DNA from 3 places in the Streptomyces sp. NPDC058579 genome. Region 1 is predicted to be linked to each of the others. Evidence: predicted binding sites of a transcription regulator. Region 1 holds the regulator's gene; each other region holds the start of a gene.
The links. Region 1 encodes HrcA, which represses chaperone genes, less so after heat shock. Its sites were predicted from a motif close to TTNGCACTCNGNNNNNCNGAGTGCNAA; they were not measured.
Positions count from the first base shown of each region.

Region 2: groL (chaperonin GroEL) is a predicted target of HrcA. The motif match lies at 1,066-1,092, and genes of this name have one in related genera.
Region 3: groES (co-chaperone GroES) is a predicted target of HrcA. The motif match lies at 1,295-1,321, and genes of this name have one in related genera.

Region 1 is NZ_JBHXPI010000003.1:288,430-291,701, reverse strand. Features, by position in the region: gene ACFWRO_RS06560 (nitronate monooxygenase) at 1-245, opposite strand, end outside; gene dnaJ (molecular chaperone DnaJ) at 355-1,494, opposite strand; gene hrcA (heat-inducible transcriptional repressor HrcA) at 1,495-2,514, opposite strand; gene ACFWRO_RS06545 (MBL fold metallo-hydrolase) at 2,714-3,272, shown strand, end outside.
Region 2 is NZ_JBHXPI010000005.1:48,109-51,380, forward strand. Features, by position in the region: gene ACFWRO_RS09005 (MoaD/ThiS family protein) at 20-298, shown strand; gene ACFWRO_RS09010 (cold-shock protein) at 731-934, shown strand; gene groL (chaperonin GroEL) at 1,257-2,885, shown strand; gene ACFWRO_RS09020 (SRPBCC family protein) at 3,086-3,272, shown strand, end outside.
Region 3 is NZ_JBHXPI010000010.1:135,065-138,336, reverse strand. Features, by position in the region: gene ACFWRO_RS15740 (polysaccharide deacetylase family protein) at 1-441, shown strand, start outside; gene ACFWRO_RS15735 (hypothetical protein) at 438-704, shown strand; gene ACFWRO_RS15730 (DUF6234 family protein) at 660-1,151, opposite strand; gene groES (co-chaperone GroES) at 1,468-1,776, shown strand; gene groL (chaperonin GroEL) at 1,896-3,272, shown strand, end outside.

The DNA of each region.
Region 1 (3,272 bases):
GCGGCGGGGTCGGCGTGCTGTCCGCCGGGCGGCATGAAGAGGTTGACGCCGAAGGGCTGCCCGGTCAGCCCGCGCACCTGCTTGATCTCCTGGTACAGCCCGCCGGCGGTCTTGTACCCCCCGGCGAGAAACCCGAGCCCACCGGCCTCGCACACCGCCCCGACGAGCTGCGGACTGGCGGCGCCACCTGCCATGGGGGCCTGCACGATCGGGTACCGGGAGAGATCGTTCAGCGCGGTGGACATGCAGGCATCGTGCCATGCCGACGGTCGGTGTCCGAATCCGTCGTTTCGGGCACGCGGAAGGGCGGCACCGCTCGTCGCGAGTGCCGCCCTTCCAGGCAGAACGTAGGCCCTACCGCCCGTTGAACGCGTCCTTCAAACGCGAGAACAACCCCTGCTGCCCCGGCTGGAACTGCCCCGTGGGCCGCTCCTCGCCGCGCAGCACCGCGAGGTCGCGCAGCAGCCGTTCCTGCTCGGCGTCGAGCTTCGACGGGGTCGTCACCTCGACGTGGACGATCAGGTCGCCGCGGCCGCCGCCGCGCAGGTGCGTGATGCCGCGCCCGTGCAGCGGGATGGACTGGCCGGACTGGGTGCCCGGGCGGATGTCGACCTCTTCGAGCCCGTCGAGCGTCTGCAGCGGCACCTTCGTGCCGAGCGCGCCCGCCGTCATCGGGATGGTCACCGTGCAGTGCAGGTCGTCGCCGCGCCGCTGGAAGGTCTCGTGCGGGACCTCGTGGATCTCCACGTACAGGTCGCCCGCCGGGCCGCCGCCCGGGCCGACCTCGCCCTCGCCGGCGAGCTGGATGCGCGTGCCGTTGTCGACACCGGCCGGGATCTTCACGGTCAGCGTGCGCCGCGAACGGACCCGCCCGTCGCCCGCGCACTCGGGGCACGGGGTCGGGACGACGGTGCCGAAGCCCTGGCACTGGGGGCAGGGGCGGGAGGTCATGACCTGGCCCAGGAAGGACCGGGTGACCTGCGAGACCTCACCGCGGCCGCGGCACATGTCACAGGTCTGCGCGGAGGTGCCGGGCGCGGCACCCTCACCCGAGCACGTCGTACAGACGACGGCCGTGTCGACCTGGATGTCCTTCGTCGTGCCGAAGGCGGCCTCGTTGAGGTCGATCTCCAGCCGGATCATCGCGTCCTGGCCGCGCCGGGTGCGCGAGCGCGGCCCGCGCTGGGACGCCGTACCGAAGAACGCGTCCATGATGTCCGAGAAGTTCCCGAAGCCGCCCTGGCCGAAGCCGCCGGCACCACCGGCGCCGCCGGACGCGGACAGCGGGTCGCCGCCGAGGTCGTAGACCTGCTTCTTCTGCGGGTCCGACAACACCTCGTACGCGGCGTTGATCTCCTTGAACCGTTCCTGCGTCTTCGGATCGGGATTCACATCCGGGTGCAGCTCGCGCGCGAGCCGCCGGAATGCCTTCTTGATCTCGTCCTGGGAAGCGTCGCGGCGTACGCCGAGCACGGCGTAATAGTCCGTGGCCACTTACGACTCCGCCAGGATCTGTCCGACGTAACGTGCCACTGCGCGTACCGCTCCCATCGTTCCGGGGTAGTCCATGCGGGTCGGTCCGACCACGCCGAGTTTGGCGACTGCCTCGTCGCCCGAACCGTAGCCGACCGCGACGACGGACGTGGAGGTGAGGCCCTCATGGGCGTTCTCGTGCCCGATCCGTACGGTCATGCCCGAGTCCTTGGCCTCGCCGAGCAGCTTGAGGAGCACGACCTGCTCCTCGAGTGCTTCGAGCACAGGCCGGATCGTGAGGGGGAAGTCATGGCCGAAGCGGGTGAGATTGGCGGTACCGCCGATCATCAGCCGCTCCTCGTGCTCTTCCACCAGGGTTTCGAGCAGGGTCGCGAGCACGGTCGAGACCGTCCCGCGGTCCTCCATCTCCTCGAAGGACTCCGGGAGATCCTGCACCAGTTGCGGCACGTCCGCGAAACGGCGGCCGACGACCCGGCTGTTCAGCCGGGCGCGCAGGTCGGCGAGGGAGGTCTCGCCGAAGGGTGCGGGGCAGTCGATGACGCGCTGCTCGACGCGGCCGGTGTCCGTGATGAGCACGAGCATCAGCCGGGCGGGCGCCAGCGCGAGCAGCTCCACGTGCCGGACCGTCGAGCGGGTCAGCGACGGGTACTGGACGACGGCGACCTGGCGGGTCAGCTGCGCGAGCAGCCGGACCGTGCGCCCGACAACGTCGTCGAGGTCGACGGCTCCGTCGAGGAAGTTGTGGATGGCGCGCCGCTCGGGCGTCGACAGCGGCTTGACGCCCGCGAGCCGGTCGACGAAGAGGCGGTAGCCCTTGTCGGTCGGGATGCGGCCGGCGCTGGTGTGGGGCTGGGCGATGTAGCCCTCGTCCTCCAGGACGGCCATGTCGTTGCGCACGGTGGCGGGCGAGACGCCGAGCTTGTGGCGCTCCGTGAGCGCCTTGGAGCCGACCGGCTCCTCCGTCCCGACGTAGTCCTGGACGATGGCGCGCAGCACCTCGAGTCTGCGTTCGCTGAGCATCGCGCACACCTCCAGCTGTCGTATCGGCTTGCTTCGGTTGCTCCGTATTTGGCACTCGCCCTGCCCGAGTGCCAGGAATCCCCCGGCCAGTGTACGGCGGCGGGCATCGCTCCTGGCAAGGAGGCCGCGACGGAGGTCGCGTCGGAGTCCGCGTCCGAGTCCACGTCGGTGGTCGCGTCCTTGCGGATAGCGTCGCGGTATGGATGTCGCTTGGGAAGAGTTCGGCTGGGAGCGGCTCGCGGACGGCGTGGGGCGGCGCAGGCTGCCCGGCTGGGACGCCACGGTGGGCCTGGTGGTGGGCGAACAGGCGGTACTGCTGTACGACACGGGCTCGACGCTGCGGGAGGGAACGGCGCTGCGCACCCAGATCGAGGGCCTGACCCGGGGCCGAAGAGTGACGCACATCGCACTGAGTCACCCCCATTTCGATCATGTACTGGGCACGGCGGCGTTCGCGGGTGCGGAGGTGTACGGGGCGGTGGGCGTGGACGCGCTGCTGCGTCGGGAGGGCGGCGAGCTGATGGCGGACGCGGTACGGCACGGGGTGGACGCGTTCGCGGCGGCGGAGGCGGCTGACGTGCTGGTGGCGCCGCACCACGTGGTCTCCGGGGAGTGGACGCTGGACCTGGGCGGCCGGCAGGTGCTGCTGGCGAACGTGGGCCCGGGCCACACGGCGCACGACCTGACGCTCCTGGTCCCCGGTGAGCCGGAGATCGTCTTCTGCGGGGACCTGGTGGAGGAGTCGGGGGAGCCGCAGG
Region 2 (3,272 bases), on a different contig from region 1:
ACACGGAAGGCAGCAGCACATGAGCGTCAAGGTCCGTATCCCCACCATCCTCCGTACCTACACGGGCGGCCAGGCCGAGGTTCCGGCGGAGGGCGCGACCCTGTCCGAGGTCATCTCGGACCTGGAGAAGAACCACGCGGGCATCTCCGCCCGCGTCCTGGACGACCAGGGCAAGCTGCGCCGCTTCGTGAACGTCTACGTGAACGACGACGACGTCCGCTTCGAGCAGGGCCTGGAGACGGCGACGCCGGACGGCGCGGGCGTCTCGATCATCCCGGCGGTGGCGGGCGGCTGCTGAGCCCACGACTGCTCAGCCCACGGCCGAGCGCTCGCTTTACCCTGAGTAACTGAATTGCCCCCTCCGCGAGAGAAGCGGAGGGGGCAATTCTGCATGGTTGAACGGGGTAGAGTTGGGGAAGTCCCCCCGGCTTCACCGCGCTGCTCCGTGCCAGCCGCATATGAGAATGCGCCGCACGCGACAAGAAGCAGCCAAAGTGCGCGAACGATCTGTACCTTCTGCGCGCTTTGCCGGGCCCGACTTGCCCCGGAATTCAATCAATTCTCCGGAATTCTCCTTTACGGCGTGCCCAGAATTCTCGCCCGATTGACCTGTTGCAGAGGGCAGTTGGGCAGATACATTCAGCCGCGGTCGACGCGTTCCGGCGCAGGGTCTGACCCGGGTCCGCGAAGTGCGGGTCCCGCGCAAGGGCCAGTAATAGGGGAGTTAGGCATGGCTCAGGGCACCGTCAAGTGGTTCAACGCGGAGAAGGGCTACGGCTTCATCGCGGTCGACGGTGGTGCGGATGTATTCGTCCACTACAGCGCGATCCAGATGGACGGATACCGCACCCTCGAAGAGGGTCAGCGGGTCGAGTTCGAGATCTCGCAGGGCCAGAAGGGTCCGCAGGCGGACATGGTCAAGCTCGCCGTCTGAGCACGGCGCGATCGGCCACCACGTACGCACTCACGCGTTCTCACGCCGAGGGGTCCGCATCCTGACCGGGATGCGGACCCCTCGTGCGTGTGCGGGGGCTCCGTGGACCCGGGCTCGATCCTTGAGAGTCGCTTGCACTCGCATGGGCCGAGTGCTAATCATTGGCGTTAGCACTCTGAAGGTGAGAGTGCTTACGAGGATCGGGCAGACGAGGTCCGCGGCCAGGTGGGGCAAGGAACCGCCGGGTACGCAGGCCGTCCGTCGCGGGCGTCGGCGCGGTCCTGGAGCGTTATCCACCCCATGTCCGGGAGGACCACTTCACATGGCCAAGATCATCGCGTTCGACGAGGAGGCACGGCGCGGTCTCGAGCGCGGGATGAACCAGCTCGCCGACGCCGTCAAGGTCACCCTTGGCCCCAAGGGCCGTAACGTCGTCCTCGAGAAGAAGTGGGGCGCCCCCACGATCACCAACGATGGTGTTTCCATCGCCAAGGAGATCGAGCTCGAGGACCCGTACGAGAAGATCGGCGCCGAGCTGGTCAAGGAAGTCGCCAAGAAGACGGACGACGTCGCCGGTGACGGTACGACCACCGCGACCGTCCTCGCCCAGGCGCTCGTCCGCGAGGGCCTGCGCAACGTGGCGGCCGGCGCCAACCCGATGGCCCTCAAGCGCGGCATCGAGAAGGCCGTCGAGGCCGTCTCCGGCGCCCTGCTCGAGCAGGCGAAGGATGTCGAGACCAAGGAGCAGATCGCTTCCACGGCCTCCATCTCCGCCGCCGACACCCAGATCGGCGAGCTCATCGCCGAGGCGATGGACAAGGTCGGCAAGGAAGGCGTCATCACCGTCGAGGAGTCCCAGACCTTCGGTCTGGAGCTGGAGCTCACCGAGGGTATGCGCTTCGACAAGGGCTACATCTCGGCGTACTTCGCCACCGACATGGAGCGTATGGAGGCGTCCCTGGACGACCCGTACCTCCTGATCGTCAACTCCAAGATCTCCTCGGTCAAGGACCTGCTCCCGCTCCTGGAGAAGGTCATGCAGTCGGGCAAGCCGCTGCTGATCATCGCCGAGGACGTCGAGGGCGAGGCCCTGTCGACCCTGGTCGTCAACAAGATCCGCGGCACCTTCAAGTCCGTCGCGGTCAAGGCCCCGGGCTTCGGCGACCGTCGCAAGGCCATGCTGAACGACATCGCCATCCTCACGGGCGGCACGGTCATCTCCGAGGAGGTCGGCCTCAAGCTCGAGAACGCGGGCCTGGACCTGCTGGGCCGCGCCCGCAAGGTCGTCATCACCAAGGACGAGACCACGATCGTCGACGGTGCCGGTGACAGCGACCAGGTCGCCGGTCGCGTCAACCAGATCCGCGCCGAGATCGAGAACTCGGACAGCGACTACGACCGCGAGAAGCTGCAGGAGCGCCTGGCGAAGCTCGCCGGCGGTGTTGCGGTCATCAAGGCCGGTGCCGCGACCGAGGTCGAGCTCAAGGAGCGCAAGCACCGCATCGAGGACGCCGTTCGCAACGCGAAGGCGGCCGTCGAGGAGGGCATCGTCGCCGGTGGCGGCGTGGCCCTGCTCCAGGCCTCCAGCGTCTTCGAGAAGCTCGAGGCGGACCTGACGGGCGACGAGGCCACCGGTGCCAACATCGTCAAGCTGGCCCTTGAGGCCCCGCTGAAGCAGATCGCCATCAACGCCGGCCTCGAGGGCGGCGTCGTGGCGGAGAAGGTCCGCAACCTGCCCGTCGGCCACGGCCTGAACGCCGCGACCAACGAGTACGTGGACCTCATCGCCGAGGGCATCATCGACCCGGCGAAGGTGACGCGTTCCGCGCTGCAGAACGCGGCCTCCATCGCCGCGCTGTTCCTGACCACCGAGGCCGTCATCGCCGACAAGCCGGAGAAGGCCTCCGCGGCCGCTCCGGGCGGCATGCCGGGCGGTGACATGGACTTCTGATCCGTCTGGATCGGTAGCTCCGGCAGTTCCTCGCGGACACGCAGCTCCGGCTGTGGCTGTACGCGAGCTGTACGCGACTGAGGGCGGCACTCCCTGCTGGGGGTGCCGCCCTCGGGCGTTCGGGGTGATGCTGGTGGGGTGGGGGCGGCACGGGCCACGGAAAGCCGCCGCCACCGGCCTACGGAAGGCGGGAGCGAGCCATGATCACGCTGCTGACGACACCGACCGACCGCGAGCTGGTGATCACCCGCACCTTCGACGCCCCGCCCGCCCGCGTCTGGGAGGCCTGGACCCGGCCCGAGCACGTCCGCCAGTGGTACGGCGTGGCCGCGATGCCCACGACCGTCTGCGACATCGACCTCCGAGTCGGCGGCGCGTGGCGCTGGG
Region 3 (3,272 bases), on a different contig from region 1:
AAGGACGACTACGGCTACTTCGAGAAGATGCAGGACGCCGGGGTCTCCCTGCACAACCACACCCTCAACCACCGCTACCTGCCCGGGCTTTCGTACAGCGCGCAGAAGCGGGAGATCTGCGGGATGCAGGACGTCATCGAGAAGCGGTACGGGAAGCGGCCCCCGCTCTTCCGGCCGCCGTACGGCAACTACAACGAGGACACACTGCGCGCGGCGAGGACGTGCGGCGTGAAGGCGGTCCCGCTGTGGGCCTCGGAGGCGTTCCCGGACCGCATGGAGTGGCGCGAGTGGGACCGGGACCTGCACCCCGGCGACATCGTGCTCACGCACTTCCGGGGCAAGAAGGACTGGAAGGGCTCGATGCCGGACATGATCCGCCGGGTGATGAAGACGATCACGGCCAAGGGGTACGCGGTCGCGAAGCTCGAGGACTACGTGTGAGCCGGGCGCGCCGGCCGGCGCTCGTCCTCGCGCTGGCCGGCGCGCTCCTGGGCATCTCGGGGTGCGCGTCCTCCGTGGACCCGATCGAGCGCCTGAGCCGGAAGGCCGCGGAGCGGCTCGACACCCGCGTGGGGGAGCGGGGCGGAGGCGGAACGTTCTCGGGGACGGCGGCTCGCGTGCTGCACCGGCTCGCGCGCCTCGATGACGGCTCCGCCGACTCAGCGCAGGACCGGCCGCGCGCCGGACAGCGGGAGGAGCGATGAGCCGCGGTCCGAGGCGGTAGGGGCGGGCGTGGAGGTGGGGGCGGGCGTGGGTGCGTAGACGGGCGTGGGCGTCGGCGCGGAGACGGGTGTGGACGCGGGCGCCGGGTCGGGATGCGCGTACGTCCACTCCTCCGCCGCGATGAGCAGCGTGGCGAGGCCGAGCAGCCCCATGGCGAGGAACTGACCCCCGGCCGTCCAGACCCAGCCGCCGCGCAGCATCGCGACGGCGAGGAGCAGGGCGGCGCCGGTGACCGTGCCGAAGACGATCACGGGCACCCAGTCCATCGGCGGCGGGCCCGAAGACGCCGGGCCGGGCCGGCCGCTCCCCAGCTTCCGCATGGCCAGGAAGACGGCCGCGGCCAGCGCGAGCACGCACTGCAGGGCCAGGAACGCCACTCCGGTGGCGATGTCGGCGCCGGTGCGGACCTGACGGCGGGAGGTTGTCATGTCCGCACCTTCGTACGGAACCTCCGGGTCCGCCGAGCCGTTGCCCGTACCGAGACCGAATCGAACGCGGCGCGGTACCGAACCGCCGCGCGGCTGCGACGCGGTCGCGCGCGGCCGCCGCACGGTCGCCACGCGGCACTGAATTGGCACTCCGCTTGACCGAGTGCTAATCGCGGTCATAGTCTCGGCTCTGGCACTCCCCACTGGAGAGTGCCAACACAGCGACGGGCAGGTCCGGCACCCGCGACGACGGATCCACCTGGTCGCCACCTCAGACAGTTAACCCCGTGAGATCTCCGAAGGGGGAGGTCGGATCGTGACGACCACCAGCTCCAAGGTTGCCATCAAGCCGCTCGAGGACCGCATCGTGGTCCAGCCGCTCGACGCCGAGCAGACCACGGCCTCTGGCCTGGTCATCCCGGACACCGCGAAGGAGAAGCCCCAGGAGGGTGCTGTCCTCGCCGTGGGCCCGGGTCGCTTCGAGAACGGCGAGCGTCTTCCGCTCGACGTCCAGGTCGGCGATGTCGTGCTGTACAGCAAGTACGGCGGCACCGAGGTGAAGTACAACGGCGAGGAGTTCCTCGTCCTCTCGGCTCGCGACGTGCTCGCGATCATCGAGAAGTAATTCACCGAAGTACCTGAAGCGGATGCTTTGAGCTGCGCCCCTGACCCCGCACCGGGCGTCCGGGGCGCAGTTCGTTTCACCAGTTTCACCACGAAATCCGAGAGGGCTGAATCGCTCCCATGGCGAAGATCCTGAAGTTCGACGAGGACGCCCGTCGCGCCCTTGAGCGCGGCGTCAACAAGCTTGCCGACACGGTGAAGGTGACGATCGGCCCCAAGGGCCGCAACGTCGTCATCGACAAGAAGTTCGGCGCCCCCACCATCACCAACGACGGTGTCACGATCGCCCGCGAGGTCGAGCTCGATGACCCGTACGAGAACCTCGGTGCCCAGCTGGTGAAGGAGGTGGCGACCAAGACCAACGACATCGCGGGTGACGGCACCACCACCGCCACCGTGCTCGCCCAGGCGCTCGTCCGCGAGGGTCTGCGCAACGTCGCCGCCGGCGCCTCCCCGGCCTCCCTGAAGAAGGGCATCGACGCCGCGGTCAAGGCCGTCTCCGACGAGCTGCTCGCGACCGCCCGTCCGATCGAGGACAAGTCCGACATCGCCGCCGTGGCCGCGCTCTCCGCGCAGGACCAGCAGGTCGGCGAGCTCATCGCCGAGGCGATGGACAAGGTCGGCAAGGACGGTGTCATCACCGTCGAGGAGTCCAACACCTTCGGCCTGGAGCTCGACTTCACCGAGGGCATGGCCTTCGACAAGGGCTACCTGTCCCCGTACATGGTGACCGACCAGGAGCGTATGGAGGCCGTCCTCGACGACCCGTACATCCTGATCAACCAGGGCAAGATCTCCTCGATCCAGGACCTGCTGCCGCTCCTGGAGAAGGTCATCCAGGCCGGCTCCTCGAAGCCGCTGCTGATCATCGCCGAGGACGTCGAGGGCGAGGCCCTGTCGACCCTGGTCGTCAACAAGATCCGTGGCACCTTCAACGCCGTGGCCGTCAAGGCCCCGGGCTTCGGCGACCGCCGCAAGGCGATGCTCGGCGACATGGCCACCCTCACCGGTGCCACCGTCATCGCCGAGGAGGTCGGCCTCAAGCTCGACCAGGCCGGTCTGGACGTGCTGGGCACCGCCCGCCGCGTGACGATCACCAAGGACGACACCGTCATCGTCGACGGTGGCGGCAGCTCCGAGGACGTCGCGGGCCGCGTCAACCAGATCAAGGCCGAGATCGAGTCCACCGACTCCGACTGGGACCGCGAGAAGCTCCAGGAGCGCCTCGCGAAGCTGGCCGGCGGCGTGTGCGTGATCAAGGTCGGCGCCGCCACCGAGGTGGAGCTGAAGGAGAAGAAGCACCGTCTGGAGGACGCCATCTCCGCGACCCGCGCCGCGGTCGAGGAGGGCATCGTCTCCGGTGGTGGCTCCGCTCTGGTCCACGCCGTCAAGGTCCTCGAGGGCAACCTCGGCAAGACCGGCGACGAGGCCACGGGTGTCGCGGTCGTCCGCCGCGCCGCCGTCGAGCCGCTGCGCTGGATCGCCGAGAACGCCGGC